DNA from 3 places in the Streptomyces sp. NPDC102462 genome. Region 1 is predicted to be linked to each of the others. Evidence: riboswitches for the same ligand, from Rfam matches in the RefSeq annotation. Region 1 holds a riboswitch; each other region holds the start of a gene.
What was found. Region 1 has a riboswitch for thiamine pyrophosphate ahead of thiC (phosphomethylpyrimidine synthase ThiC). Riboswitches for the same ligand answer to the same signal wherever they lie in the genome.

Region 1 (9,362 bases):
CCGGGCACCGCTGATCTGCGTGATGATCGGGTACGCCTCGAAGGACCGCCAGGCATAGACGACCTCGTCGCCCGGGCCGCTGGTGGCCTGGAGCAGCTGCTGGGCCACGCCGACGGAACCGGTGCCGGTGGCCAGGTGCGCGAGCGGGACGGCGAACCGCTCCGACAGTTCGTTCATCAGCCCGGTGCACGCCATGTCCGGGTAGCGGTTGAAGGACGAGGCGGCGGCGGTCACGGTCTCCATGACACCGGGCAGCGGAGGATACGGGTTCTCGTTCGAGGAGAGCTTGTAGGCGGCCGGGCCACCCACCGCCGCGGGCTTGCCCGGCTTGTAGGTGGGGATACCCTCCAGCTCGGCGCGCAGCTTGGGGCTCGTCTCGCTCACCGCAGTCCTCCTCGCGACCACCGGCGGACCGTCAACGCCACCGGCATTCAATACTCCTCACCATATGAGGATTCGACGTTTCTGCGTACCGGCCGGGACTCCTGGGAAGCGATGAGGGGCAAACCTCAGGAACCCCACGGGCATCAAGGGCATCATGGTACGAATCGACATGAAACAGGGGCGCGTCGCACATATATCTACGCGCCGGTGGCTTACGCCCTGGCGCGCATCCCTCGTGCAGGTGAGTTGAGACCTCTTCGAAACATCGGACACTTGGCAGGCCCATGCGCGTCGGCACGTCACGTCCTGCCATTGGATCGTTCAACTGACTTTCTTTCTAAGGAACTTGACCCATTTTGACCATGCAGAAACGTGCCTGTCAATGCAGGCATATGCGTCCGCACTACCCCACCGCATGAGCCCTACTATCGGCTCGCCATGACAGCAGCAGGGAAGCACCAGGTGAGCCGCGCGGAAACCTCACGTCGAGGGAGCCGGCCGGGTCGGGCGGGCATCAGAGACGTCGCCGCCGCCGCCGGAGTCTCCATCACAACCGTCTCCGATGCCCTGAACGGCAAGGGCAGACTCCCGGACGCCACCCGCCGTCATGTCCGCGAGGTCGCCGACCGGTTGGGTTACCGCCCGTCGGCAGCGGCACGCACGCTCCGCACGGGCAAATCGGGCCTCATCGGCCTCACCGTGACGACGTACGGGGATGAACCTTTCACCTTCACCGAGTTCGCGTACTTCGCCGAGATGGCCCGGGCCGCCACCTCCGCCGCGCTCGCCCGCGGCTACGCACTGGTGATCCTGCCCGCGACCTCACGCCACGACGTATGGTCCAACGTCGCCCTGGACGGCACCGTCGTCATCGACCCCTCCGACCAGGACCCGGTGGTCAGCGAACTGGTCCGGCAGGGCTTACCGGTCGTCTCCGACGGCCGCCCCGCGGGCCGGCTCCCGGTCACGGCATGGGTCGACAACGACCACGAGGCCGCCGTCCTCGGCATCCTCGACCATCTCGCCGAGGCGGGCGCCCGCCGCATCGGCCTGCTCACCGGGACGACGACGGACACCTACACCCACCTGTCGACCACCGCCTACCTGCACTGGTGCGAGCGCGTCGGCCAGGACCCGGTGTACGAGGCATACCCGGCGCACGACCCCTGCGCCGGCGCCGTCGCCGCAGACCGGCTGCTGGCCCGCCCGGACCGCCCCGACGCCGTCTACGGCCTGTTCGACCCCAACGGCACCGATCTGCTCGCCGCCGCCCGCCGCTACGGCCTGCGCGTCCCGGACGACCTGCTCCTCGTGTGCTGCAGCGAGTCGACCGTGTACGCCAACACCGAGCCGCCCATCACCACGCTCTCGCTGAAGCCGCGCCGCATCGGCACGGCCGTGGTCCAGCTCCTCATCGACGCCATCGAGGGAGTCGAGACGGACCGGCCGGTCGAGCAGGTGATACCGACCGAACTGATCGTGCGCACGTCGTCCCAGCGGCGTCCGCCGCGCACGACGGTCAGCCCGCCCCGGGTGCCGGAGGAGAACTAGTGGTCCGGGGCCGGCGGCGGGCGCGCCCCGGCCCCGGTGGTGACAGCAGCGACCAATCGGGGCGAAAGCCGCGGTGATCCGCGCTCCTGCCCCGATTCACCACCCCTGGGTCATCACATGGCGCGATCCGCATTCCTATGATGGGCCCACGACACCGCGGACCGCTGCGACCAGGCAGTCCGATGTGGTGCAGATGCGGCGCGATGGTGGAGGGGTCGGATGACTCAGGGGGCCGGTCAGGGACCCGAAGCGGAGCGGACGGCGACGTTGCGCGACTTCCGGGTGCCCGCGTACGTCAACGACACCGGTCCGTACGACCCCAGCGCCCACCCCGGCGGCACCGTCACGCCCGTCGAGGAGGGCTACCCGGAGGGCTACACCCCCACCGAACGCGACCTGCCCGTCATCACCCGCGGCGATGCGCCCCAGGCGCCCGTCGAACCCGCGCCCGCCCCCGCCGCGCAGCCGGCGGCCGGCCCCGGCGCGCTGTTCGTGGTCGGCGATGTGCACGGGTACCTCGACGAACTGGTCGCCGCCCTCCAGCACAAGGGCCTGATCGACACCGCGGGCAACTGGTGCGCGGGTACCGCCCGGCTCTGGTTCCTCGGCGACTTCACCGACCGCGGCCCCGACGGCATCGGCGTCATCGACCTCGTGATGCGGCTGTCCGCCGAGGCCGCCGCGGCCGGCGGCTACTGCAAGGCCCTCATGGGCAACCACGAACTGCTCCTGCTGGGCGCCAAGCGGTTCGGCGACACCCCCGTCAACTCCGGCGCGGGCACCGCCACTTTCCAGGCCGCCTGGCTCCTCAACGGTGGCCAGAAGACCGACATGGACCGGCTCCAGGACCACCATCTGCAGTGGATGGCTCGCCTCGACGCCGTCGAGGAGGTCGACGGCTATCTGCTCGTGCACTCCGACACCACCGCCTACCTCGACTACGGCGACTCGATCGAGGCCGTCAACGACACCGTCCGCGAGACCCTCATCCGCAATGACGCGGACGAGTGCTGGGACCTGTTCCGTAAGTTCACCAAACGCTTCTCCTTCCGCGACGAGGGCGGCGCCGACGCCGTCCGCTCGCTGCTCGATACGTACGGCGGCACCCGGATCGTTCACGGCCACAGCCCGATTCCCTATCTGCTCGGGCAGGTCGGCTCCGAGGACGGCGAAGAGGGCGCCGGCCCGGTGGTCAAAGGACCGCACGTCTACGCCGACGGGCTCGCCATCGCGATGGACGGCGGCGTGACCATGGCCGGAAAGCTGCTGGTCCAGCAACTTCCCCTGGATATCTGAGGGTTCTTGGGGCAGGCGCCCCGCCACGACGTCCGCGCCGGCCGGCTGCCAATTTCCGGCAACCCCCTGTCACCGCGCACCGTCACGGCTCTACCATCGGCTTATCCGTAGCAGGCTCCCCTCCGTTTCTGCCCGACGGCTCGCCGGCGTGCGAGCCCCAAGCCCTACGGAGCATCGGGGGATGCACATGAACAGCGTTCCGCAGCACCTGCTGAACGAGGACCGCCAGGACTACGAGCGGATCCTCGATGAGGCGCTGCGCTCCGCACCACACCGCCCTGACCTCGCCGCTGTGGGACAGCGGCTGAACTCCGAACAGCTGCGCACGATGGCGCTGAACGCCTCCGCACTCATCACGGCGGCCGCGGCGACCGAGTACCAGCACTATGTGAAGGTCCGCGAGGAACTGCGCCAGCCGGCGCCGTCCACCCCGTCGTCGTCCACCCGGGAGTCCGGTTCCACGGACCCGGGCTCGGGCGCGGTGGGGCTCGCCACCACTCTGGGCGAGGCCGCCGAGACCACCGGCGCGGGCGCCATCGCCGTCGTCGCGGTCCTGGCCCCCGTCCTCGCCGGAACCGCCGCGGCGATATTCCTGCTCGTCGGCTACGTCCTGAAGATGCTCGACCCCGAGCCGGCGTTCGCCCAGACCATGCTCACCGCGGGCTGGGTGTTCGGTGCGGTGACCGCGGCCGCGATCCTCGTCGCCGCCGTCGGCCTGCTGCTCACCGCCCTGCGCAACCGCCCCTCGCTGGAGGTGGGGGCGTACGCGGCGGCGAACACCGAGTTGGTCCGGGCGCGGGAAGCCTGGCAGGAGGCCCTGCTGGAGCGGGGCATCCTGCCGTTCCTGCGGGACGCACTGGCGGAACCCGGCACGACGGCGACCCTGCGCACGCACCCGCCTGCGCCGACCAGCCGCATGCCGCGCCTCGGCTACGGCCGCCCGGGCTTCAGCAGCCCCGAGGACGGCTCCGCATCGGGCTCACGTCCGAGCTTCAGCAGCCCGGACTACACGAGCCCGGACTTCGGCGGCCCGGACCACCAGCCCGAGTGATCCCGGCTTGCGCCCCCGCGGGGGCGCAAGCCGGGCACCCGGTCGAACCCGTCGACTCCCCAGACGCCCCGACGCCGGGAACACCGTTTTCCGGCCATGTTCCCGGGTGTTCGGGACGACGCCGCGATCAGTCGGCGACCGGCAGGTACACCCGATTGCCGCCGGCCGCGAACTCCTTCGACTTCTGGAGCATTCCCTCGGCGATGTCCTCGGGTGAGGCCCCGTCGACCGCGTCACCGCCGAACCGTTCCGTGATGCTGTGGCTGATCTTCATCGAGCAGAACTTCGGTCCGCACATGGAGCAGAAATGGGCGGTCTTGGCGGGTTCCGCCGGAAGCGTCTCGTCGTGGAACTCCCGTGCCGTGTCCGGGTCCAGGGCGAGATTGAACTGGTCTTCCCACCGGAACTCGAAGCGGGCGTCGGACAGCGCGTCGTCCCACTCCTGCGCACCCGGGTGCCCCTTGGCGAGGTCGGCCGCATGGGCGGCGATCTTGTAGGTGATGACGCCGGTCTTGACGTCGTCCCGGTTGGGCAGACCCAGGTGCTCCTTGGGCGTGACGTAGCAGAGCATCGCCGTGCCCCACCAGGCGATCATCGCCGCGCCGATGCCGGAGGTGATGTGGTCGTAGGCCGGAGCGACGTCCGTCGTCAGCGGGCCGAGCGTATAGAACGGAGCTTCATCGCAGATCTCCTGCTGAAGGTCGATGTTCTCCTTGATCTTGTGCATCGGGACGTGTCCCGGGCCCTCGATCATCGTCTGTACATGGAAACGCCTCGCGATCCGGTTGAGTTCCCCGAGCGTGCGCAACTCGGCGAACTGCGCCTTGTCGTTGGCGTCCGCGATCGAACCGGGGCGCAGGCCGTCGCCGAGCGAGTAGGTGACGTCGTAGGCGGCGAGGATCTGGCACAGTTCCTCGAAGTTCTCGTACAGGAACGACTCCTTGTGGTGCGCCAGGCACCAGGCGGCCATGATCGATCCGCCGCGCGAGACGATGCCGGTCTTGCGGTTCGCGGTCAGCGGCACGAACGGCAGCCGTACCCCGGCGTGGACCGTCATGTAGTCCACACCCTGCTCGGCCTGCTCGATGACCGTGTCCTTGTAGATCTCCCAGGTCAGTTCCTCGGCCCTGCCGTCGACCTTCTCCAGGGCCTGGTACAGCGGCACCGTGCCGATGGGCACGGGGGAGTTGCGCAGCACCCACTCGCGGGTGGTGTGGATATTGCGCCCGGTGGACAGGTCCATGACCGTGTCGGCGCCCCAGCGGGTCGCCCAGGTCATCTTCTCGACCTCCTCCTCGATGGAGGACGTCACCGCGGAGTTGCCGATGTTGGCGTTGACCTTCACCAGGAACCGTTTGCCGATGATCATCGGCTCGATCTCCGGGTGGTTGACATTGGCGGGCAGCACGGCCCGGCCGGCGGCGATCTCCTCGCGGACCACCTCGGGAGAAACGTTCTCTCTGACCGCCACGAACTCCATCTCCGCAGTGATCTCGCCCCGCCGCGCATAGGCGAGTTGGGTGACCGCCCCGCCGTCTCGGCCCCGGCGCGGCTGGCGCGGGCGGCCCGGGAAGACCGCGTCCAGGTTGCGCAGACCGCCGCGCGGCGAGGTGTGCTTGATCCCGTCGTCCTCGGGACGGACGGGGCGGCCCGCGTACTCCTCCGTGTCACCACGGGCGTTGATCCAGTTCTCGCGCAGCGGCGGCAGGCCCCTGCGGACATCGGTCTCGACGAGCGGATCGGTGTACGGGCCCGAGGTGTCGTAGAGCGTCACCGACTCCCCGTTGGTCAGGTGCACCTGACGGACCGGCACCCGCACATCGGGGCGCGAGCCCGCGACATACCCCTTGTGCCAGCCGATGGACCGCCCCGCCTCCGTGTCATCGGCGCCCTCGGACCCGTTGGCGGATCCGTTCACCGCATGCTGTGTGGAGGCAGGCGTGCGTACGTCCTTGTTGGTCATGAGACCTACTCCCTACGCCGGCATTACCCGGTAACAGGTTCGGCGGTCGACGCAGCGGTGTCCGTCCATCGGTGCTTCCTGTGAAACATCACTCGTTCCACGTGAAACATCGCGAAGACGGAGGTCAGCGCCCTCTCAGCCCGGTGCTCCGAGCTCCCGCGTGTGCAAAGGTGCCTCCACGCTAGCGTCAATTCGGGCGCGGTGAACAGAGGGCCCCTGTCGTTCTTGCGATGATCGGTCGGTGACCACGATGCAGCAGTCCCCCCACCCCCCGTCCGGGCCGCAGCGCAGACACGGCTCGGCACAGGACGGCGGACACGGCCACGAGGGCCACGATTCCGGCGACGGCCACGGGCCCGGACACGGCCACGCGCACAGTCACGGTCATGGCCCCGCGGCGCCCGTGTCCAAGCATCTGCGCAAGGTCATCGCGGCCGTCCTCATCCCGTTCGCCGCGGCGGTCGTCGTCGGCCTCGTGGTGCTCTGGCCCGGTGGCGCCCCGTCGCACGAGCGCACCGGGGTGGGCTTCGACCGGCAGACGCAGCAGGCCACGGTCACCCGGGTCGTCACGGTCAGCTGCAAGTCGGTGAACGCCTCGGGGGACACTCCGACCGGTGACACCTCCACCGCCGAGGGCAGTTCCGCACAGCAGCAGGCGACCGGCACCTGCAAGAAGGCCACGATCCGGGTCGACACCGGCAAGGACGAGGGCCGTACGTTCACGGAGATCGTCCAGCCGGACCAGTCACGGCAGTTGCACCAGGGCGAGAAGGTCGTCGTCGCATACGAGCCGTCGGCGCCGAAGGACCTGCAGTACTCGGTCACCGACGTGAACCGGAAGTTCCCTCTGGTGCTGCTCGCCGGTATCTTCGCGCTCGCCGTCGTGGTGGTGGGCCGGATGCGTGGCGTGATGGCGCTGGTCGCCCTGGCCATCAGCTTCCTGGTGCTGACCCTCTTCATCCTGCCCGCCATTCTCCAGGGCTCGAACCCGCTGGTCGTGGCGGTGGTCGGAGCGAGCGCCATCATGCTGATCGCCCTGTACACCTGTCATGGGCTGTCGGCCCGGACCTCGGTGGCGGTGCTCGGCACACTGGTCTCGCTCCTGCTGATCGGCGTCCTCGGCTCGGGGTTCATCGGCTGGGCCGCGCTGACGGGCAACACGGACGACAACACCGGCCTCATCCACGGTCTGTATCCGGCGATCGACATGAGCGGTCTGCTCCTGGCCGGCGTCATCATCGGCTCACTGGGCGTCCTGGACGATGTGACGGTGACCCAGACGTCGGCCGTCTGGGAGCTGCACGAGGCCAATCCCTCGATGGGCTGGCGCGGGCTGTACCGGGCGGGCATCCGCATCGGCCGCGACCACATCGCATCCGTCGTCAACACGCTCGTCCTCGCCTATGCCGGTGCGGCGCTGCCGCTGCTGCTGCTCTTCTCGATCGCGCAGAGCAGTGTCGGCACGGTCGCCAACAGCGAACTGGTGGCGGAGGAGATCGTCCGCACCCTGGTGGGCTCGATCGGCCTCGTCGCGTCGGTGCCCGTCACCACGGCGCTGGCGGCACTGGTGGTGTCGGCCGACCGGTCGGGGCAGCGGCCCGCGGGGGCGGCGGAGCGCCCCGCGGGGGCGGGGCAACCCGCCGTGGCGCGGGGCGGACGGGGCAGGCGCCGCAAGCGGTGACGTCCCGCGCGGCGGACGCGGGGGAGCCGACGGAAGGCCGCAAACGGACAAGAAGAAGCGTTCCTGCACAATCGGTGCGGCACGCTCAAGCGGTCTCTGCGGCGGCGCAGGACGCCTCAGCCGGCGCTCTGCTCCTCGGCCAGGATGCGGTCCAGGGCCTCGTCGAGATGGGCGTCGAAGTCGGCCAGCGCCCCCTCCTGGCCCAGCGGCACCAGCTTGTCCGTACGGTCCAGGAACGCCACCAGCGGTGGCGCCGAGGAGCGGAACACGGCCTGGTCGCCGCCGACCTGAAGCCGGATCAGCACCTCACCCAGAACGTCGGGATCGCTGGGCGCGATGTGCACATCCCCGTCCCCGCACGGCCTGCCCACGCCGTCGACCAGCAGCTCCCGCCCGAAGGCCCAGGTCACCGGGGCGTCCCCGGGCAGATGGAAGGTCAGCCGTACGGCATAGGGATCACAGGTCTCGTACCGCAGCTCCACCGGAATGCGGAAAGAGAGCTCCTCGGACACGAGAAAGCTCATCATGACCTCTGCCTGTACGGACTCGCGCATCGCCTACCCCGTCGTGTAACGCCGACCGGCCTCGAATGACCCCACTGCCGCTGAGGGCATCTTGCTGAACGTATGCGACAGATCACAAGGAGTGAGTTTTCAGATACTGATAGAGAGCGCGAGCGCCCCAAGATGGCGTCCGATCCCGGCCTGCAGCTGCTCCACCGCGGGCAGCAGCCGGTCGGCCTGGCGGGCGGGCATCGAGATGGCCATCGTGGCCGCCGTGGCACCGACCGTGATCGGCACGGCGGCGCAGACCGTGCCCAGTGCGTACTCCTGCCGCTCCGTCACCGGTTCCATCCGCCGCATCCGCTCCAGACGCCGCAGCAGGCTGTGGTCGTCACGCACGGTGTACGGGGTGAGGGACTGCACCGGGTAGCGGTCGAGGTGGTCGCGGCGCGCCGCGTCGTCCAACTGGGACAGCAGGCACTGGCCGATCGCGTGCGCGTGCCCGGTCTCGCGGAAGTCGGCCCACTCCTCGACCGCCGGGTTGCCCGGGGTGTCGGAGACGCACACGACGTCGATCTCACCCTCGCGGTACACGGCGTAGTACACGGGGGCGCCGATGGAGTCGCGCCAGCGAGCGAGCGTGGCGGCCACCGTGCTGCGACGTTTCTGCTTCGCACCGCTGCCACTCAGCCGCACGGCCGCGTCACCGAGGAAGAACAGCCCCTTCTCGCGCCGCAGATAGCCCTCGTGCACGAGGGTGCGCAGCAGGTGGTACGCCGTGGGGAGCGCCAGCTTGGTCTCGCGGGCCAGTTGCTTGGCGGGCGCTCCGTACTCGTGCCCGGCGACGCACTCCAGCAGGCGCATCGCGCGCTGCACGGATCCGATGAGGGTCGCGGAGTGCGGCTGCTCGGGGATGGCCGCGGCGGGCGGCCG
Region 2 (9,362 bases), on a different contig from region 1:
CCTCACCGTCGTCAGCGACACCGGCGCGTACGCGGTCGGCTGGCGCTTCGGCAGTCACAAGCTCGCCCCGCGGATCAGCCCCGGCAAGACCCGCGAAGGGCTGCTCGGCGCGGTGCTGTTCGCGATGGTCGCCGGCGCCCTGTGCATGCAGTTGCTGATCGACGGCGGCGCCTGGTGGCAGGGACTGCTCCTCGGCCTCGCGGTCGCGGCCAGCGCCACCCTCGGCGACCTCGGCGAGTCCATGATCAAGCGGGACCTGGGCATCAAGGACATGGGGACGCTGCTTCCCGGTCACGGCGGCATCATGGACCGCCTCGACTCGCTGCTGCCGACGGCGCCCGTGGTGTGGCTGCTGATGGTCCTGTTCGTCGGCTCCACGTGAACCTCCGCTGCCGGGGCGGTGACGGGTCGTCGTCCGTCCGCGCAGTCCCCTGCCCCCCTTCCGGGGCCGGGCACTGCGCGTCCCCCGGCACCACCGAAGTGGTCACCGGCCCACTCGTGCGACACTGGTCGAGCCATGCCTAAGCCCGGAGAACTCACCTTTGTCGCCCCGCGCGGTGCTCAGCGGCCGCCGCGGCATCTTGCCGATCTGTCGCCCGCCGAACGCAAGGAGGCGGTCGCCGCGATCGGTGAGAAGCCGTTCCGGGCGAAGCAGCTCGCGCAGCACTACTTCGCGCGGTACACGCACGACCCGGAGCAGTGGACCGACATCCCGGCCGCCTCGCGGGCCCGGCTGCGCGAGGCGCTGTTCCCCGAGCTGATGACGGTCGTACGGCATCTGTCGACCGACCAGGGCACCACCCGCAAGACCCTGTGGCGGCTGTTCGACGGGACGCTCGTCGAGTCGGTGCTCATGCGCTACCCGGACCGGGTGACCATGTGCATCAGCTCGCAGGCGGGCTGCGGGATGAACTGCCCGTTCTGCGCCACCGGGCAGGCCGGGCTGGACCGGAACCTGTCGACCGCCGAGATCGTGCACCAGATCGTGGACGGCATGCGTTCGCTCAGGGACGGCGAGGTGCCGGGCGGCCCCGCCCGGCTGTCCAACATCGTCTTCATGGGCATGGGCGAGCCGCTCGCCAACTACAAGCGGGTCGTGGGCGCCATCCGGGCCCTCACCGATCCCGAGCCGGACGGGCTCGGGCTGTCCCAGCGCGGCATCACCGTCTCCACCGTCGGACTCGTCCCGGCCATCCACCGGTTCGCCGACGAGGGCTTCAAGTGCCGCCTCGCCATCTCCCTGCACGCGCCCGACGACGAGCTGCGCGACACCCTCGTGCCCGTCAACACGCGGTGGAAGGTGCGCGAGGTGCTGGACGCCGGCTTCGAGTACGCCGCGCGGTCCGGGCGCCGGCTGTCCATCGAGTACGCGCTGATCCGGGACATCAACGACCAGGCGTGGCGCGGCGACCGGCTCGGCCGGCTGCTCAAGGGCAGGCCCGTGCACGTCAATCTGATCCCGCTCAATCCGACGCCGGGCTCCAAGTGGACCGCGTCCAGGCCCGAGGACGAGAAGGCCTTCGTGGCGGCCATCGAGGCGCACGGGGTGCCGGTGACCGTCCGGGACACCCGCGGTCAGGAGATCGACGGCGCCTGCGGTCAGCTGGCTGCCACCGAGCGGTAGCCGGACGGTAGTCTGAGGGCGTCCATTACGTCATACCTTCATAATTTCCGACAGGGGAGCGCCACAGCGCTGAGAGTGCGGCACACGGGCCGCAGACCCTCCGAACCTCGCCCAGGTCATTCTGGGTAGGGAGATCGGTCCTCACTCAAGCTGTTGCGCCCTGCCCGGACATCCCTCGCGAAGTCCGGGCAGGGCCGCGTCTCTTCCTGGTCAACCCCAGGAGGAATCCAGTTGCACACCAAGACCCTGGTGGCCGCCGCGGCCGGGCTCGCACTGGTCACACTGTCCGCGTGCGGGTCCAGCGACGACGGGGCCGCCGCGGACTCCAAGACCGTCACCCTTGTCAGCCACGACTCATGGGCCGTCTCGAAGAACGTCCTCAAGGATTTCGAGCAGCGGTCGGGCTACACCGTCAAGGTCCTCAAGGACGGCGACGCCGGACAGGCCGTCAACAAGGCGATCCTGACCAAGGACAACCCGCAGGGCGACGTCTTCTTCGGCGTCGACAACACCCTGCTGTCGCGGGCCCTGGACAACGGGCTGTTCCAGCCGTACGAGGCCCGGGGCTTGGACGGGCTGCGGCCCGAGTTCCGGTCCGGCACGTCCGGGCACCGGGTGACCCCCATCGACACCGGCGACATCTGCGTCAACTACGACAAGGCCTACTTCGACCGGCACGGGCTGACCCCGCCGCAGACCTTCGACGACCTGGTCGAACCCGCGTACAAGAACCTCCTCGTCACCGAGAACGCCGCCACCTCCTCGCCCGGCCTCGGCTTTCTGCTGGGCACCGCCGCCCGGTACGGCGACGGGGGCTGGCCGGAGTACTGGAAGAAGCTCAAGGCCAACGGCGTCAAGGTGGTGGACGGCTGGGAGCAGGCCTACGACGAGGAGTTCTCCGGTTCGGCCGGCGGCCGTAAGGCGGGCGGCGACCGGCCGCTCGTCGTGTCCTACGCCTCCTCGCCGCCCGCCGAGGTCGTCTACGCCGACCCGAAGCCGGCCACCGCGCCCACCGGAGTGGCCGCCGGCACCTGCTTCCGGCAGACCGAGTACGCCGGACTGCTCACCGGCGCCCGCAACAGCGCGGGCGGCAAGGCCCTCCTCGACTTCCTGATCAGCAAGGAGTTCCAGGAGGACATGCCGCTCAACATGTACGTCTATCCGGTCCGCGCGGACGCGAAGGTGCCGCAGGAGTTCGTGAAGTACGGCCCGCAGGCCAAGGATCCCCAGACTCTGGCGCCCGACCGGATCGCCGCCAACCGTGACCAGTGGGTCAAGTCGTGGACCTCGCTCGTACTGAAGTAGCCGAAGCCACGGAGGCGGCCGAGACGGACCGGGAGACCGGGACCGCGGGAGCGGCCGGTGCGGGCATGGACGGGCGGCGTGCGGGGAGCGTGGCGCGGCTCGCGCTGATGGCCGGGCCGGTCGCGTTCTTCGCCGTCTTCTTCGCCTGGCCGGTGGCCGCCATCGTCGCCCGCGGGCTGAAGCCGGACGGTGCCTGGCAGTTGGGGCGGATCACGGACGTCGTGACCCGCTCCGACATCCGGCACGTGCTGTGGTTCACCACCTGGCAGGCGCTTGCCTCCACGGCGCTCACCCTGCTGGTGGCGCTGCCCGGCGCGTATGTCTTCGCGCGCCTCGACTTCCCCGGCAAGCGGCTGCTGCGGGCCGTGGTCACCGTGCCGTTCGTGCTGCCGACCGTCGTGGTCGGCACGGCCTTCCTCGCCCTCGTCGGGCGCGGCGGGCTCCTCGACGACCTGTGGGGCGTACGGCTGGACACCACGGTGTGGGCGATCCTGCTCGCGCATGTCTTCTTCAACTACGCCGTCGTCGTCCGCACCGTCGGCGGCCTGTGGTCCGGGCTGGACCCGCGCCAGGAGGAGGCCGCGCGGATGCTGGGTGCCGGGCCGCTGACCGCCTGGCGCAAGGTGACCCTGCCGGCGCTTGCCCCGGCGGTGGCCGCCGCCGCGCTGATGGTGTTCCTGTTCACCTTCACCTCCTTCGGCGTGGTGCAGATCCTCGGCGGCCCCACCTTCGCCACGCTCGAAGTGGAGATCTACCGGCAGACGTCCCAGATCTTCGACCTGTCAACGGCCGCGGTCCTCACCCTCGTCCAGTTCGCGGCGGTGGGCGCGGTCCTCGCCGTGCACGCCTGGACGGTACGGCGGCGGGAGACCGCGCTGCGCCTGGTCGACGCCTCGCTGACGGCGCGCCGGCCGCGCGGGGCGGGGCAGTGGGCGCTGCTCGCCGGGGTCCTCGTCACCGTCACGGCGCTCGTCCTGCTGCCGCTCGCGGTGCTGGTGCAGCGCTCCCTCGACGCCCCCGGGCTGCGCTACTACCGGGCCCTGACCCACGAGGACGGCGGCACGTTCCTGGTGGCGCCGATCGCGGCGGTCGGCAACTCCCTGCGGTACGCGGTCGTCGCCACCGCCATCGCGGTGCTGATCGGCGCCCTGGCCGCCGCCGCGCTGTCCCGGCTCCCCCCTTCCCGGCGTCGCCAGACCGGGGGCGTCCCCGTCGCGGACCGGATCGTCCGGGGCTTCGACGCGCTGCTGATGCTGCCGCTCGGCGTCTCGGCCGTGACCGTCGGCTTCGGATTCCTGATCGCCCTCGACGAACCGCCGCTGGATCTGCGGCAGTCCTGGATCCTCGTCCCGCTCGCGCAGGCACTGGTCGGCGTGCCCTTCGTGGTGCGCACGATGCTGCCGGTGCTGCGGGCCGTCGACGGGCGGCTGCGGGAGGCGGCGGCCGTGCTCGGGGCGTCGCCCTGGCGGGTGTGGCGGGAGGTCGATCTGCCGCTGGTGCGGCGGGCGCTGCTGGTCGCGGCCGGGTTCGCGTTCGCCGTGTCGCTCGGGGAGTTCGGCGCGACCGTGTTCATCGCCCGGCCCGACAGCCCCACGCTGCCGGTCGCCGTGGCCCGGCTGCTCGGCCGGCCCGGAGACCTCAACTACGGTCAGGCGATGGCCCTTTCCACGATTCTGATGGTGGTGTGCGCGGCGGCGCTGCTGGGGCTCGAACGGCTCCGCCCGCACCGGAGCGGGGAGTTCTGATGCTGCTGAGCCTCATGTCCGCGACCGTCCGCCTCGGCGGGCGGACCGTGCTCGACGCCGTGGACCTGGAGGTGGCGGAGCACGAGATCGTGTGTGTGCTCGGGCCCAGCGGCAGCGGCAAGTCGACGCTGCTCCGGGCGGTGGCCGGGCTGCAACCCCTGGACTCCGGGCGGGTGGTGCTCGACGGGCGGGACCAGACGGGCGTGCCCGCGCACCGGCGCGAGGTCGGCCTGATGTTCCAGGACCACCAGCTGTTCCCGCAGCGGGACGTGGGCGGCAATGTGGCGTTCGGGCTGCGGATGCGCGGCGCGTCGAAGGAGCGGCAGCACTCCGGCGTACGGGAGTTGCTGGAACTGGTCGGGCTGCCGGGTGCCGCCCGGCGGGCCGTGGACCGGCTCTCCGGGGGCGAGCAGCAGCGGGTGGCGCTGGCCCGGGCCCTGGCGCCGGGGCCGCGGCTGCTGATGCTGGACGAGCCGCTCGGCCAGCTGGACCGCTCGCTGCGGGAGCGGCTGGTGGTGGAACTGCGGGAGCTTTTCGGCCGGTTGGGCACCACCGTGCTCGCCGTCACACACGACCAGGGGGAGGCATTCGCGCTCGCCGACCGGGTGGTGGTGATGCGCGACGGCCGGATCGCCCAGTCCGGTACGCCCCTTGAGGTGTGGCAGCGGCCCGCGGACGAGTTCGTGGCCCGCTTCCTCGGCTTCGAGAACATCGTCGGCGCACAGGTCACCGGCGCCGTGGCGGTCACCCCGTGGGGGAAGCTGCCGGTGCCCGAGCCCGCTCCGCAGGGCCGGCGCACCCTGCTGGTGCGGCCCGCCGGTGTGCGGCTCGGACCGGCGGACGAGGGGCTGCGCTGCACGGTGACCGCCCGCACCTTCAGGGGCACCCATGTCGCCGTCCACCTCAAGCCGGCGGACGGGCCACGCCTGGAGGCGGCGTGCGCGCTGCGGTCGGCCCCGGAGACCGGGACCGAGGTCGGGGTGGTCTTCGATGTGGCGGAAACAGTCGTGCTGGACTGAGGGCCGTGCGCCTAGGGTGAGTGCCATGGCCCGTCTTGCCCATGACCGTTACGTCGACGAGATCGCCCAGCAGGTCGCCCAGGTGCGCAACGTGGTGACCTCCGGCGCCGATCTGTCCGCGCCCGTGCCGACCTGCCCGGACTGGCGCCTTGAGGAGCTGGTGTGCCACCTCGGCGGCGCCCTGCGCTGGATCGCCGCGCTCGTCGGCGGCCGGGCCCAGGAGAGGGTTCCGGACGCCGCGGTCCCGGAGTTCGCGGGTCCGGGGCCGGGCAGCGCCCCCGCCGTCCTGGACGCGTGGTTCGCGGACAGCGGCCGGCTGGCGGTGGACGCGTTGCGCGAGGCCGGACCCGACACCGAGGTGTGGGCCTGGGCCGGTGACCGTTCCTCGGGCTTCTGGGCCCGCCGGATGGCACACGAGATCACCGTGCACCGCGCGGACGCCACCCTGGCGGCCAAACTGCCCTACGAGGTCGCGCCGGACATCGCCGCCGACGCGATCGACGAGGGGCTGGAACTGGTGGAGTGGGCGCAGCGCAACAACGCGCACGATCCGGCGCGCGAGATGCGCGGCCCGGTCCGGAGCATCCATCTGCACGCCACCGACGCCCCGCCCGGGCTCGATGCCGAATGGCTGATCCGGCTCGATGAGAACGGCGTGCGGCACAGCCGCGGCCATGCCCGGGCGACGGTGGCCCTGCGCGGCCCGCTGACCTCGGTGCTGCTCGCTTCCTACCGCCGACTGCCGCTGGACAGCCCGGAGTTGGAGATCGCGGGCGAGCGGGCGGTGCTGGAGTTCTGGCTGGAGCGTACGGCGTTCGGCTGAGCGGCCGTGGCCCGCCCCCGCAGTGCGGGGACGGGCCACGGCGGCATGCCGAACCGGGGTGTCAGCGACCGCTGTTCGCCCCGCGGCGGCGCATGCCGAAGAACACCGCGCCACCGCCGACGACGACGAAGGCTCCGGCCAGACCGGCGATCAGACCGGTGTTGGAGTTCGCACCCGTCTCGGCGAGGTTCGAGTCACCGGCCGCCGGGGACGGCGCGTTGCTCGACGTGTCCGCCGGGGCGGTGCTGGTGCTCTGCGAGGCCGACGGGGTCGGGCTCTCGGACTCGGCAGGCGGGGTGGACTCGGACTCCGACGGCGACGGAGTGTCCTCCGGCGGCGTCGGGGTCGGGGTGTCCTCGGTCTTGCAGGCCGTGGACGGGGTGGTGAGGTCGGGCTTGATGTCCTCGTCCACCTGGTTGCCGGCCTTGACGTGGATCCGGTACGTCGCGTTGGGCTTCCAGTCCTCGGTGAACGTGACGGTGGTGCCCTCACGCGAGCCCTTGATCTCCTGGGGCTCACCGACCTGCTTCTCGTCGGCACCGTTGTTCTCCAGGAACACGGTGATGACAGCGGGCGTACCGGAGGCGTCCTTGTCGGTGACGACGATGACGCCGTTGGTGCCGTCGCACTTGGCTTCGGCGGAGAACTCACGGATGTTGCAGGCGAGCGCGGAGTTGGTGACGCCCAGTGCGAGCGCCACGGTCGCGGAGGCAACACCCAGAATGCGCACGGAACGACGTGCGCTACGGCGAGTTATGGACACGTTTGTCCTTTACAGAGTGCATCTGCGGGGGGCTTGCGGGGGTGATGAGGCAACGACGAAGTCCCGCTTCAGCACCCCCATGAGACTCACAGGTCTATAAGCGGTTCATAAGCACTGTCAATGCGGATGCCCCCCACGGGCGCTGGCTTTGCACTCTTGTTAACTCCCGGGAGGTTTCAATGACTTCGGAACCGATTCGATCCGGCCGCCCGGCGTGATGTCAGCCCTGCACCGCCGCCGGATCCATCCACATGACCTCCCAGGTGTGGCCGTCGAGGTCGTCGAAGGCGCGGCCGTACATGAAGCCGTGGTCCTGGGTGGTGCCGCTCGCCGTGCCGCCCGCCGCGATCGCCCGGTCCACCAACTCGTCGACCTTCTCGCGGCTTTCGGCGCTCAGACACAGCAGCACCTCGCTGGCCTTGGCCGAGTCGACGATCTCCTTCGAGGTGAAGGTGGCGTAGCGCTGCTTGCCGAGCAGCATCGCGACGATGGTGTCGCTGATGACGACGCAGGCGCAGTCGTCCCCACTGAACTGCGGGTTGATCGTGTACCCCAGCTCGGTGAAGAACCTCTTCGACGCCTCGACGTCGGTGGTGGCGAGATTCACGAAGATCATCTGCTGGTACATGGGGGCCTCTTCCCTCGGGTGCGTGCCGTTCGAGGGGGTAGACCGGGGGCCGCCGGGAAACTCATCGGCGCTCGCGGCCCCCTCGTGCCGCCGTGCGGATCCCTCAGCGGCGCAGCGGGAGCGCCACCAGGTCGGCCACCGCCACGGTGAGCGGTCCGAACAGGGCGAGCAGGGCGCCCGCGCGCAGGGCCGCGGCGCCACGCAGCAGGGTCGCGGGGGCGCCGAGCCGCACCAGGGCGTCGATGGTGTCGGCGCGGCTCTGCCGGACCTCCACGGCCGCTGTCAGCAGGGTCGCCACGGTGCAGCCGGTGACGAGGAGGACGCCGAGGGTGGTGAGCGGGCCGGAGGAGGGGACGACGGAGGAGTCCGAGGAGAACGACGAGAACTGCGAGAACGACGAGAACGACGAGAACGACGAGAACGACGAGAACACGGTCAGGGCCAGCGCGCCGGAGACGACGGCGCAGACGACGCCGAGCGGGCGGCCGATACGGACGGCCTCCGCCATCAGCGCCCGCCCGGCGAGCAGCCGCAGCGCGCCCGGCCGGGCCGTCTGCAGCAGCCGGCCGCACAGATGGGTGAGGCCGGGGCCGGCCAGGACAAGACCCACGGCGGTCAGGGCCCAGCCGATCAGCACACCGGGCAGGGCCGGGCCGGCGGACCGGTCGCCGTACGCCTCCACGCTCAGGCCGACGGCGAGGACCGCGATGCCCCAGGGCAGGCCGGAGGGGGCGCGCCGCGGATCGGTGAGGGCGTGCGTCCAGCCGGCACCCGGTGGTGCCTGGTCGGCGGGGCCGCCGGCGGCCGGGTCGGGGTGTGCGGGGTCCCACTCGCCGTCCACCGGGGCGGGCCGTTCGTCCCCGCTGCCGGGCCGCTGCCAGGTGTCGCCCCGGTGCGGGACCGGCACCGCACTGACGACCCGTGTCGCGGCGGCCGTTCGGACGGTGCCGTCCGCCGACCGGGTGGCGAACCCGGGGTGCGTCCCCAGGGCCTCGGGTGAGCGCGCCCGCCCGTAGGAGCCGAAGCGGCCGTACGTCCATGCCGCGCGCCGCGCGGGAGGGGCGCCCCGGGGCCGCAGCGCCAGGGCCACCGTGCCCGACGCGATCAGCGGAACCGGCAGGAGCAGCGTGAGGGTGGCGGGCAACGGCAGCGGCTCGCCCGCGGCCAGCAGCTGCCGCCCGGCCCCGTCGAAGGGCATGCCCGTCAGGTCGCCGCGCAGATGGAGGAAGACCAGCAGGGCCACCGCCGAGCCCAGCGTGCAGGACAGGGCCGTGGTCAGGACCGAGATCGCCATCAGCCGGCCCGGTCCGAGGCCGAGGGCCGAGAGCCCGGGGCGTGGCCTGGTGCCCGGGTCGGTGCGGGCGACCGCCACCGCGAAGTGGACGGTGGCGGCCAGCGGCACCGCGCACCAGGCCAGGCCGTTCACCGACTCCGTCGGGTTCTCGGGGTGCGCCA
Region 3 (9,362 bases), on a different contig from region 1:
CGCCGCGCGGCACTCCCGCACCTGGGCCAGCAGCGCCACGGCGTCATGCGGCCGGACCGCCGCCGTGCGGGCGGTGGCCGAGGCGACCAGCTCGTCCAGCTCGTACGGCAGCCCCGGCACGGCGGCCGAGGGCGGCGGCACGTCCTCGTGGAGGTGCTTGTAGAGCACCACCGCCGGGGAGTCACCCTCATGCGGCTTTGCCCCGGTCAGCATCTCGTACAGGACCACGCCGCACGCGTACACGTCGACACGGGGGTCCGCGGTGCCGTTCTCGATCTGCTCCGGCGCGAGATACGCCACGGTCCCCAGCACGGCCCCCGTCGTACTGGTCACCGTGTCCACCGACCGCACAAGGCCGAAGTCCGCGACCTTGACCCGCCCGTCGTCGCCTATGAGCACGTTCTCGGGCTTCATGTCCCGGTGCACGAACCCGGCGCGGTGTGCGGCGCCGAGCGCGGCCAGCACCGGCTCCAGGATGTCCAGCGCGGCCCGCGGCTGGAGCGCGCCCCGCTCCCGCAGCACGTCGCGCAGGGTGCAGCCGGCGACGTACTCCATGGCCAGGTAGACATACGACCCGTCCGCGCCCTGGTCGAACACCTGGACGACGTTGGGGTGGGCGAGCCGGGCGACCGACTTCGCCTCCCGGATGAACCGCTCCACGAACGACCCGTCGGCCGCCAGCGCCGGATGCATCACCTTGAGGGCGAGGATGCGGTCGAGGCGGGTGTCCAGGGCCCGGTAGACCGTGGCCATCCCGCCGACCGCGATCCGCGCCTCGACGCGATAACGTCCGTCGAGCACCTGCCCGACGAGAGGGTCCTGAAGGGTCGTATCCACGCTGGTGAGTTTACGATCCGGGACCGACAGCGCCCCTGGTTCCACCGTCGCAACAGCACGACTACAACCAACCTGTGACGCACCCCACCCCCACCCGCACCCGCTGACGGCGCTCGGCCCCCACCCGAGACGCCAACCACTCGGCCGGACCCGCCACCCCCCACCCGCACCCGCTGACGGCGCTCGGCCCCCACCCGAGACGCCAACCACTCGGCCGGACCCGCCACCCCCCACCCGCACCCGCCGACGGCGCTCGGCCCCCACAGGAAACGTCCACCACTCGGCCGACAGCAAACGGGCGGTGCGCGGGTGGGAGAACACCCACCCGCACCCCCACCCACCCGCACCCGCCGACGCTCCCGCACCCCCACAAGGACCGGCGCCCGCCCCACGCTCAGAACGCAGGCCGCTCCGGGTCGAGCACGGCCAAGCCCTCCGCAGGAGACGACGCCGTGGCGAAATGCCGCCGCGGAATCCGCCCCGCCAGCCGCGCCAGCCGCCCCGCGTCCACCGCGTGCCGCATGGCGGCAGCCATCCGCTCCGGTTGCTGCGCCCGGGTGACGGCCGACGCCAGCATCACCCCCGCGCACCCGAGTTCCATCGCCAGCGCCACATCGGACGCCGTACCGGCTCCCGCGTCCAGAATCACCGGCACACGCGCGTGCTCCACGATCAGCTGGAAGTTGTGCGGGTTGCGGATCCCGAGCCCCGAACCGATCGGCGAGCCGAGCGGCATCACCGCCGCGCACCCCACGTCCTCCAGCTTCCGCGCCAGCACGGGGTCGTCGTTCGTGTACGGCAGCACCGTGAACCCGTCGTCGACCAGGGTCTCCGCCGCGTCCAGCAACTCGATCGGATCCGGCAGCAGCGTCCGCTCGTCGGCGATCACCTCCAGCTTCACCAGATCGCTGCCGAGCGCTTCCCGGGCCAGCCGCGCGGTCAGCACCGCCTCGCCCGCGGTGAAGCAGCCCGCGGTGTTCGGCAGCACCCGGATGCCGAGCCGCTGCAGCACCGACAGCACGGAGCCGTGCACACCGGGGTCGACCCGCCGCATCGCCACGGTCGTCAGCTCCGTGCCGGAGGCGACCAGCGCACGCTCCAGCACATCGAGGCTGGGCGCACCGCCCGTACCCATGATCAGCCGGGACGTGAAGGACGTACCGCCGAGGACGAAGGGATCGTCGGCCATGGCTCAGCCTCCTTGGACGGCGGTGAGGACTTCGACGCGGTCGCCCTCGCTGAGGGCGGTGGACGGCCACTGGGCGCGCGGGACGACGGTTTCGTTGAGGGCCGCGGCCACCCCGCCGGGCGCGCTGGTGAGGGTCTGGACGACGGTGTCGAGGGCCGTGCCGGGCGCGAACTCCCGGCGCTCCCCGTTGACAGAGATGATCATGCGGGCTGCTCCGTGCGGGCGGCGGCGCCGAAGCGCTCGGGCGTGAAAGGACGGGCCACCTCGGGGAGGTCCCCGGTGGCCAGGGCGTGCGCCATGACGTCCCCGGTGACCGGGGTGAGCAGCACGCCGTTGCGATGGTGCCCGGTGGCCGCGAACAGCCCGTCGAGCGCGGTCGGGCCGAGCAGCGGCGCGTTGTCCGGCGATCCGGGCCGCAGCCCGGCCCGGGTCTCGGTCAGCGGCAGCTCGGTGATCCCCGGCACCAGCTCGTGCGCGTCCCGCAGTAGCTCGTACACGCCGCCCGCGGTCACCGTCGTGTCCCAGCCCAGCTCCTCGCTGGTCGCCCCGACGACCAGTTCGCCGTTCTCCCGCGGCACCAGGTACACCTGGCTGCCGCGCACCACGGCCCGCACGGTGCGGCTCAGGAACGGCGCGTACCGCTTCGGCACGGTCAGCCGCAGCACCTGCCCCTTCACCGGCCGCACCGGCGGCAGCACGTCCCGCGGCAGGCCCGCCAGCCGTCCGCTCAGGCTGCCGGCCGCGAGCACCACCCGATCCGCGCCCAGTTCCGTGCCGTCCCCGGTGGTCACCCCGACGGCCCGGTCCCGGCGCACCGTGCAGCGCTCCGCCCACGCCCGGTGCAGGACCACGCCCGCCCGTTCGCACGCCGCGAGCAGCGCGGCGGCCAGCCGGCGCGGGTCGATCTGGTGGTCGGCGTCCACCCGCAGCCCGCCCCGCACGCCGGGCGCGAGCATCGGCTCCAGGCGGCGGCACTCCCGGCCGGACAGCCACTCGGACTCCAGCCCGGAGCGCTGCTGCAACGCGTGCAGATCGCGCAGGTACGCCCGGTCGTCGGCGTCCAGCGCGACGGCGAGGGTGCCGCACCGGCGGTAGCCGAGGTCCAGGCCGGTCAGCTCGGTCAGCTCTGCCGTGAAGTCCGGGTAGCGGCGGGCCGAGGCCAGGTTCAGGCCGAGCAGCGTCTGCTCGCCGTGGTGCAGTTCGGTGACCGCGGCCAGCATCCCGGCCGCGACCTGCGCGGCCCCGCCGCCCGGCTCGGGGTCCACGACGGCCGTGGTGAACCCGCGCTGCGCGGCCCGCCAGGCCGTGACCAGGCCGATGATTCCGCCCCCGATGACGAGAACGTCCGACGTACGTGACGACATGGGCGTCCAGCCCCTCCCTTCGCCGGCATGACCCGGATCAGGTTCGTACGGTCGGAGGCCGCCAGCCTCCCTCTCAGCCCGGTGCGTCCGGGCTCCCGCGAGTGCTTGTACGGTGGCCACCCTAGCCCGCCACCGCCCGCCTCAGTAAGGGAGCCTCCGTTCATGGCCCGCTCGCTCGACGGTCTCGTCCTCGCCCCCGTCACGGACCAGGCCCCAGGTCAGGTGGGTACCGGCACCCGGTTCACGTACCACGAGAAGGACGGCGAGATCTGGGCCGAGTACGCCGGCGGTGACATCGTGCGCGGGTATCTCGTCGGCACCCGCCGCGGCGACCGGCTGGACTTCCGGTACGTCCAGCTCAAGCACGACGGCGGCACGTCCTGTGGGCACTGCGTGTCGACCGTCGGCGAGCTGCCCGACGGCCGGGTGCGGCTCACGGAGACGTGGGAGTGGGAATCGCAGGCCGGCAGCGGGACGAGCGTCGTCGAGCAGGTCGCGCGGACCCCGGCGGTCACCGGTGATCCTGTTGTGCAACAGGTCACCCAGCACGCCCCCTGACTGACAAATTGTCAGGTGACTATGGTGATCACGTGAGCCAGCAGACGCAGCAACCCAGCCCGGCACCGGGGCGGCGCGTGGTCGTCGTCGGCGCGGGCATGGCCGGGGTGCAGACCGCGGTCGCCCTGCGGGAACAGGGCCACCGGGGCACGATCACCCTGGTCGGCGCCGAACCCCACCGGCCCTACGACCGGCCGCCGCTGTCCAAGGCCGTACTGCTCGGCAAGGCCGAGGGCTCCGCCTTCGAGGTCGACTTCACGGCACTCGGTATCGATCTCCGACTGGGCCGCGAGGCGACCGGCGTACGCCCCGGCGAGCACGAGCTGGACACCGCCGCCGGACCCGTGCCGTACGACGTCCTGGTCCTCGCCACCGGCGCCGAACCGATGCGGCTGCCCGGCGCCGAGGGTGTCCCCGGTGTGCATCTGCTGCGCACCCTGGACGACGCCCAACGGCTGCGGCCCGTGCTCGCCCGGCAGCACGACATCGTGGTCGTCGGCGCGGGCTGGATCGGCGCCGAGTTCGCCACGGCGGCCCGCGAGGCGGGCTGCGCGGTCACGGTGGTCGAGGCCGCCGACCGCCCGCTCGCGGGCGCCCTCCCGGCCGAGGTCGCGGCGCCGATGACCGGCTGGTACGCGGACAGCGGCACCGAACTGCGCACCAACGCGCGCGTGGCGAGCGTCGAGCCCGGCGCGGTGCTGCTCGCCGACGGCTCGCGGCTGCCCGCGGGCGCCGTGGTCGTCGGCATCGGCGCGCGCCCCGCCACCGGGTGGCTGGCCGGCTCCGGCATCGAACTGGGCGCCCACCGGGAGGTCGTGGCCGACGCGTACCTGCGCACCTCCGCGCCGGACGTGTACGCGGTCGGCGACTGCGCCTCCTTCCCCTCCGCCCGCTACGGCGAGCGGCTGCTCGTGCACCACTGGGACAACGCCCTCCAGGGGCCGCGCACGGTCGCCGCGAACATCATCGGCGAGGCCCCGGCGGTCTACGACCCGGTGCCGTACTTCTGGTCCGAGCAGTTCGGCCGCTTCGTGCAGTACGTCGGCCATCACCCCGCGGCCGACACGCTGCTGTGGCGCGGGGACCCCACGGGGCCCGCCTGGACCGTCTGCTGGCTGCGTGCGAACCGGCTGGTCGCTCTGCTGGCCGTGGGCCGTCCGCGTGACCTGGCGCAGGGGCGGCGGCTGATCGAGGCGGGCACGCCGATGGCTCCGGAGCTGCTCGCGGACCCGGCGCGGCCCCTCAAGGAGGCCACCGCGTGACGCGCGGACACCCCAGGTCGGACCGTCCCGGCTTCCGACTGTCAGTCCCAGATGGCAGGCTGGTTCCGTGACCGAGATTGACGCAAAGATCGATGCTCTCGTCCCCGCCTGGCTCACCCTGCCCGACATCGCCGAACAGCTCGGCGTCGAGGTGACACGTGTGCGGCAGCTGGTCAAGGAGGGCCAGCTCATCGCCGTACGCCGTGGCGAGAACCGCGCGCTGCACGTTCCCGCCGCCTTCATCGACGGGGACAAGGTCGTCAAGGGCCTGTCCGGGACCCTGACGCTGCTGCGGGACGACGGCTTCACGGTCGAAGAGATGCTGGAGTGGCTGTTCACCCCCGACCCCACCCTGCCCGGCACCCCGGCGCAGGCCCTCAGCGAGAACCGCGGCACGGAGGTGAAACGCCGAGCCCAGGCCCTCGCCGTCTGACCCCACGACCCCCTGCGGGGCTTCAACCGCGGGCCCACTGCGCCCGGACCCGCTCCCCGGCGCAGCCGCTTCCCTGCGGGGCCGCGGCTGCGCCGTGGCCGGGGGTGGTCTCCGGTGGGGCTCGTGCCGCGGGTGTGCCGTGGGCCGGGGCCGCCCCCGGCGGGGCTTCGGCCGTGGGGGCGCCGCGGCCGGCCGTGCGCACACGTCTGCCCCGGACCCGCAAGGCAAGAGACGCCGCCAGGTCGGTGGCTGTGGGTACTCGAACCCGTGGGCCAGGTGGAGCTGGTCCAGTGACGGAGCAGTAGGCTCGGCCGGGCCGGGGATGGCCCCGGTCCGCCCCCGGCCAGAGCGCACCGACAGCCCAGGCGCCGCCGGGCACCGCCCCAGTCACAGCACACCCACGGCCCAGGACCCCGCCAGGGACCGCAGCGCGCCCACAGGCGAAGCTGCCGCGGGGGAGTGAACCCGCGGCCGAAGCCCCACCAGGAAGCGGACCCGGGCCACAACGTACCCGCGGCCGAAACCCCTCCGGGAAACCACCCCCCAGCCACAGCACACCCGCAGCCGAGAACCCCCGTCGGGACCCGCCCCAGTCACAGCACCCGCGGCCGAAGTCCAGCCGGAGAACGGCCCCGGCCAGAGCGCACCCGCAGCCGAGAACCCCACCGGGCCCCCGGGGCGTGGCTCGTGGGTTCCTTCGGGTCTGCCCGCATGGCACCGCCAATACCTGTGGCACCGTTAGCCGCGTGGGCCACAGCTGCACCGAGGCCACGGCGGACCAACCGACACCCATCGCACCGTACTCAGGGGGACGCACCGTATGTCTGATTCCGTGAGCGACGGCTACACCGCCGCGCGTGTGGCGCTTGCCGGGGCGCGGCTTTACCTGTGCACGGACGCCCGCACGCGCCAGGGCGACCTCGCCGAGTTCCTGGACGCGGTCCTGGCCGGCGGCGTCGACATCGTGCAGCTGCGGGACAAGGGCATGGAGGCGGCCGAGGAACTGGCGCGCCTGGAGGTGTTCGCCGACGCCTGCGCCCGGCACGGCAAGCTGCTCGCGGTCAACGACCGCGCGGACGTCGCCCACGCCGCCGGTGCCGACGTGCTCCACCTGGGCCAGGGTGACCTCCCGGTGCCCGCGGCCCGCGCCATCCTGGGCGCCGACGTGCTGATGGGCCGCTCCACGCATGCCCCGGAGGAGGCCGCCGCCGCGGCCGTCCAGGACGGCGTGGACTACTTCTGCACCGGCCCGTGCTGGCCCACCCCCACCAAGCCGGGCCGGCCCGCGCCCGGCCTGGACCTGGTCCGGTACACGGCCGCCCTGGGCACCGACCGGCCCTGGTTCGCCATCGGCGGCATCGACCTGGGCAACCTCGACCAGGTGCTCGACGCCGGTGCCCGCAGGGTGGTCGTCGTCCGTGCGATCACCGAGGCCGACGACCCGGGAGCGGCGGCGGCCGAATTCGCCGGGCGGCTGCGGCGGGCCTAGAGCCCAGGCTGTCCAAGGAGTGGACAAGAAATCGGCAAATCGGGCAAATTTCCGGTCCTCGGTTGGGGGACCGGCCGCCCCTGGCTAACCTGCGGGTATGGCCCTTGGAACCGCGTCCACCAGGACCGACCGCGCGCGCACTGTGCGTGACATCCTGCGTACCGGCAAGACGACGTACTCGTTCGAGTTCTACGCGCCGAAGACGCCCAAGGGTGAGCGGTCCCTGTGGAACGCGCTGCGCAGGGTCGAGGCGGTGGCTCCCGACTTCGTGTCCGTGACCTACGGCGCCGGCGGCTCCACCCGCGCGACCACGGTCAAGGAGACCCAGCAGATCGTCGTGGACACCACGCTGACGCCGGTCGCCCACCTCACCGCCGTCAACCACTCCGTCGCGGAACTGCGCAACATCATCGGCCAGTACGCGGACGCCGGTATCCGCAACATGCTCGCCGTCCGCGGCGACCCGCCCGGCGACCCGATGGGCGAGTGGGTGCCGCACCCCAAGGGCCTGACCTACGCGGCCGAACTCGTCGCGCTCATCAAGGAGTCCGGTGACTTCTGCGTGGGTGTCGCCGCCTTCCCTGAGATGCATCCGCGCTCCAGTGACTGGGACACGGACGTCACACACTTCGTCGACAAGTGCCGTGCGGGCGCCGACTACGCCATTACGCAGATGTTCTTCGAGCCGGAGTCGTATCTGCGGCTGCGCGACCGGGTCGCGGCTGCCGGCTGCGAGACCCCGGTCATCCCCGAGATCCTGCCGGTCACGAGCGTGCGGATGCTGGAGCGGCTGCCCCGGCTCAGCAACGCCTGCTTCCCCGAGGTGCTGAAAGAGCGGATCCTCACAGCGAAGGACGATCCGGCGGCGGTACGCTCCATTGGCATCGAGTTCGCCACGGAGTTCTGCGCGCGGCTGCTGGCCGAGGGAGTGCCCGGCCTGCACTTCATCACGCTCAACAACTCCACGGCGACGCTGGAGATCTACGAGAACCTGGGCCTGCACCACCCCCCGCGGGCCTAGACCGGCCAACCGGTATACGACACACTGCGTAGCGGTCACTGGGAGAGGGGCGTACATGGGCTGGACGGTCCTCTACATCGCGTTCGGCATCGTCGCGCTGTGGTTGCTCGGCGAGGTGCTGCTGCAGTACAAGGCGCGGCTGCGCTGGCGGCTGCTGGCGTTCGTCGGCTTCGTCGGCGTCGTGCTCGGCGTGCTGATCTCCGCCGTCGTCGTCATCGCACTGGGCGCGGTGGCCTTCGCGGTCGGCCAGACGTACGTCACGCTGTCGTTCCGCCGTGGCTTCACCGACGGCTGGGCGGTCAGCCGCCGCGGCGAGGGCGGCGGCAAGCGCCGGGGCGAGCAGCCGGACCACCCGGAGCCCACGCCGGAGGCCCTGGACCCGGAGCCGGCCGGGACCGGCCACGGCCGGCCCGACGACGGTTACCGCCAGGACGGCGGGTACGGACCGGACGGCGGGTACGGTCAGGACGCCGGTTACGGCGGCGACGGCACCCCGTACGGCCGTGACGGCGACTACGAACGCGACGACGTGTTCGCGCCGGCCCCGCGCACGGCCGAGCACTCCGCCGCCGAGGCCACCGCCGTCTACGAACCGCAGCCCCTGCCCGACGACACCGGCTCCTACGGCATATACGGCGACGCGGCCCACGCGGCCGCCGCCCAGCACCAGGACCCGACCTATGCGACGGCCGCCCAGGGCGCCGACCAGGGCTACGCCTACGACTACCCGGGCTACGGCCAGCAGCAGTACGGCTACGACATCAACGGCCAGCAGCAGTACGCCAATTACTCCGACCCGTACGTCGGCGCCCAGGGCCACGGAGACGCCTCGTACGATCCCGGCTACGACGGTCAGCAGTACGGCCAACCGCCCTACGGCCAGGACCAGTACGGCACCGGCGGCTACGGCGAGACCCCGCCCGGCGGCGTCTGGGTCCCGCAGCAGCGCACCGACGAGACCTACGGCGGCCAACTCCCGCCGGAACAGCCCTACCCGTACCAGAACAACGGGCAGCAGCAGGGCAACGGCACCGGCACCGGATACGACGAGCACTACCGCTTCTGACGGGCCGCTCCCGCGACGCCGTCACCCACGCCGAGCCCCGGCCCCAGCGAGCCGAGCGCCCCGCTCGCGCGCCGAGCCCCGGCTCACCGCACCGAACCCTCGCTCACCGCGAGCCGAGCGCCCCGCTCACCGCGAGCCCCGGA

Region 2: another riboswitch for thiamine pyrophosphate. It lies ahead of ACIRFL_RS13655 (thiamine ABC transporter substrate binding subunit); the one in region 1 lies ahead of thiC (phosphomethylpyrimidine synthase ThiC).
Region 3: another riboswitch for thiamine pyrophosphate. It lies ahead of thiO (glycine oxidase ThiO); the one in region 1 lies ahead of thiC (phosphomethylpyrimidine synthase ThiC).

The regions. Positions count from the first base shown of each region.
Region 1 is NZ_JBIWKB010000003.1:153,094-162,455, reverse strand. Features, by position in the region: gene hisC (histidinol-phosphate transaminase) at 1-384, opposite strand, end outside; gene ACIRFL_RS04385 (LacI family DNA-binding transcriptional regulator) at 823-1,935, shown strand; gene ACIRFL_RS04380 (metallophosphoesterase) at 2,155-3,231, shown strand; gene ACIRFL_RS04375 (hypothetical protein) at 3,413-4,282, shown strand; gene thiC (phosphomethylpyrimidine synthase ThiC) at 4,410-6,245, opposite strand; TPP riboswitch at 6,238-6,415, opposite strand; gene ACIRFL_RS04365 (YibE/F family protein) at 6,496-7,926, shown strand; gene ACIRFL_RS04360 (SsgA family sporulation/cell division regulator) at 8,043-8,480, opposite strand; gene ACIRFL_RS04355 (IclR family transcriptional regulator) at 8,580-9,362, opposite strand, start outside.
Region 2 is NZ_JBIWKB010000012.1:119,626-128,987, forward strand. Features, by position in the region: gene ACIRFL_RS13645 (phosphatidate cytidylyltransferase) at 1-382, shown strand, start outside; gene rlmN (23S rRNA (adenine(2503)-C(2))-methyltransferase RlmN) at 518-1,624, shown strand; TPP riboswitch at 1,667-1,774, shown strand; gene ACIRFL_RS13655 (thiamine ABC transporter substrate binding subunit) at 1,856-2,929, shown strand; gene ACIRFL_RS13660 (ABC transporter permease) at 3,037-4,674, shown strand; gene ACIRFL_RS13665 (ABC transporter ATP-binding protein) at 4,674-5,693, shown strand; gene ACIRFL_RS13670 (maleylpyruvate isomerase family mycothiol-dependent enzyme) at 5,719-6,516, shown strand; gene ACIRFL_RS13675 (LAETG motif-containing sortase-dependent surface protein) at 6,578-7,279, opposite strand; gene ACIRFL_RS13680 (VOC family protein) at 7,500-7,907, opposite strand; gene ACIRFL_RS13685 (hypothetical protein) at 8,011-9,362, opposite strand, start outside.
Region 3 is NZ_JBIWKB010000009.1:166,414-175,775, reverse strand. Features, by position in the region: gene pknB (Stk1 family PASTA domain-containing Ser/Thr kinase) at 1-837, opposite strand, end outside; gene ACIRFL_RS11110 (thiazole synthase) at 1,232-2,026, opposite strand; gene thiS (sulfur carrier protein ThiS) at 2,030-2,230, opposite strand; gene thiO (glycine oxidase ThiO) at 2,227-3,390, opposite strand; TPP riboswitch at 3,388-3,499, opposite strand; gene ACIRFL_RS11095 (hypothetical protein) at 3,553-3,948, shown strand; gene ACIRFL_RS11090 (NAD(P)/FAD-dependent oxidoreductase) at 3,981-5,210, shown strand; gene ACIRFL_RS11085 (Rv2175c family DNA-binding protein) at 5,278-5,643, shown strand; gene thiE (thiamine phosphate synthase) at 6,464-7,132, shown strand; gene metF (methylenetetrahydrofolate reductase [NAD(P)H]) at 7,230-8,153, shown strand; gene ACIRFL_RS11070 (hypothetical protein) at 8,209-9,219, shown strand; gene ACIRFL_RS11065 (phytoene desaturase family protein) at 9,346-9,362, opposite strand, start outside.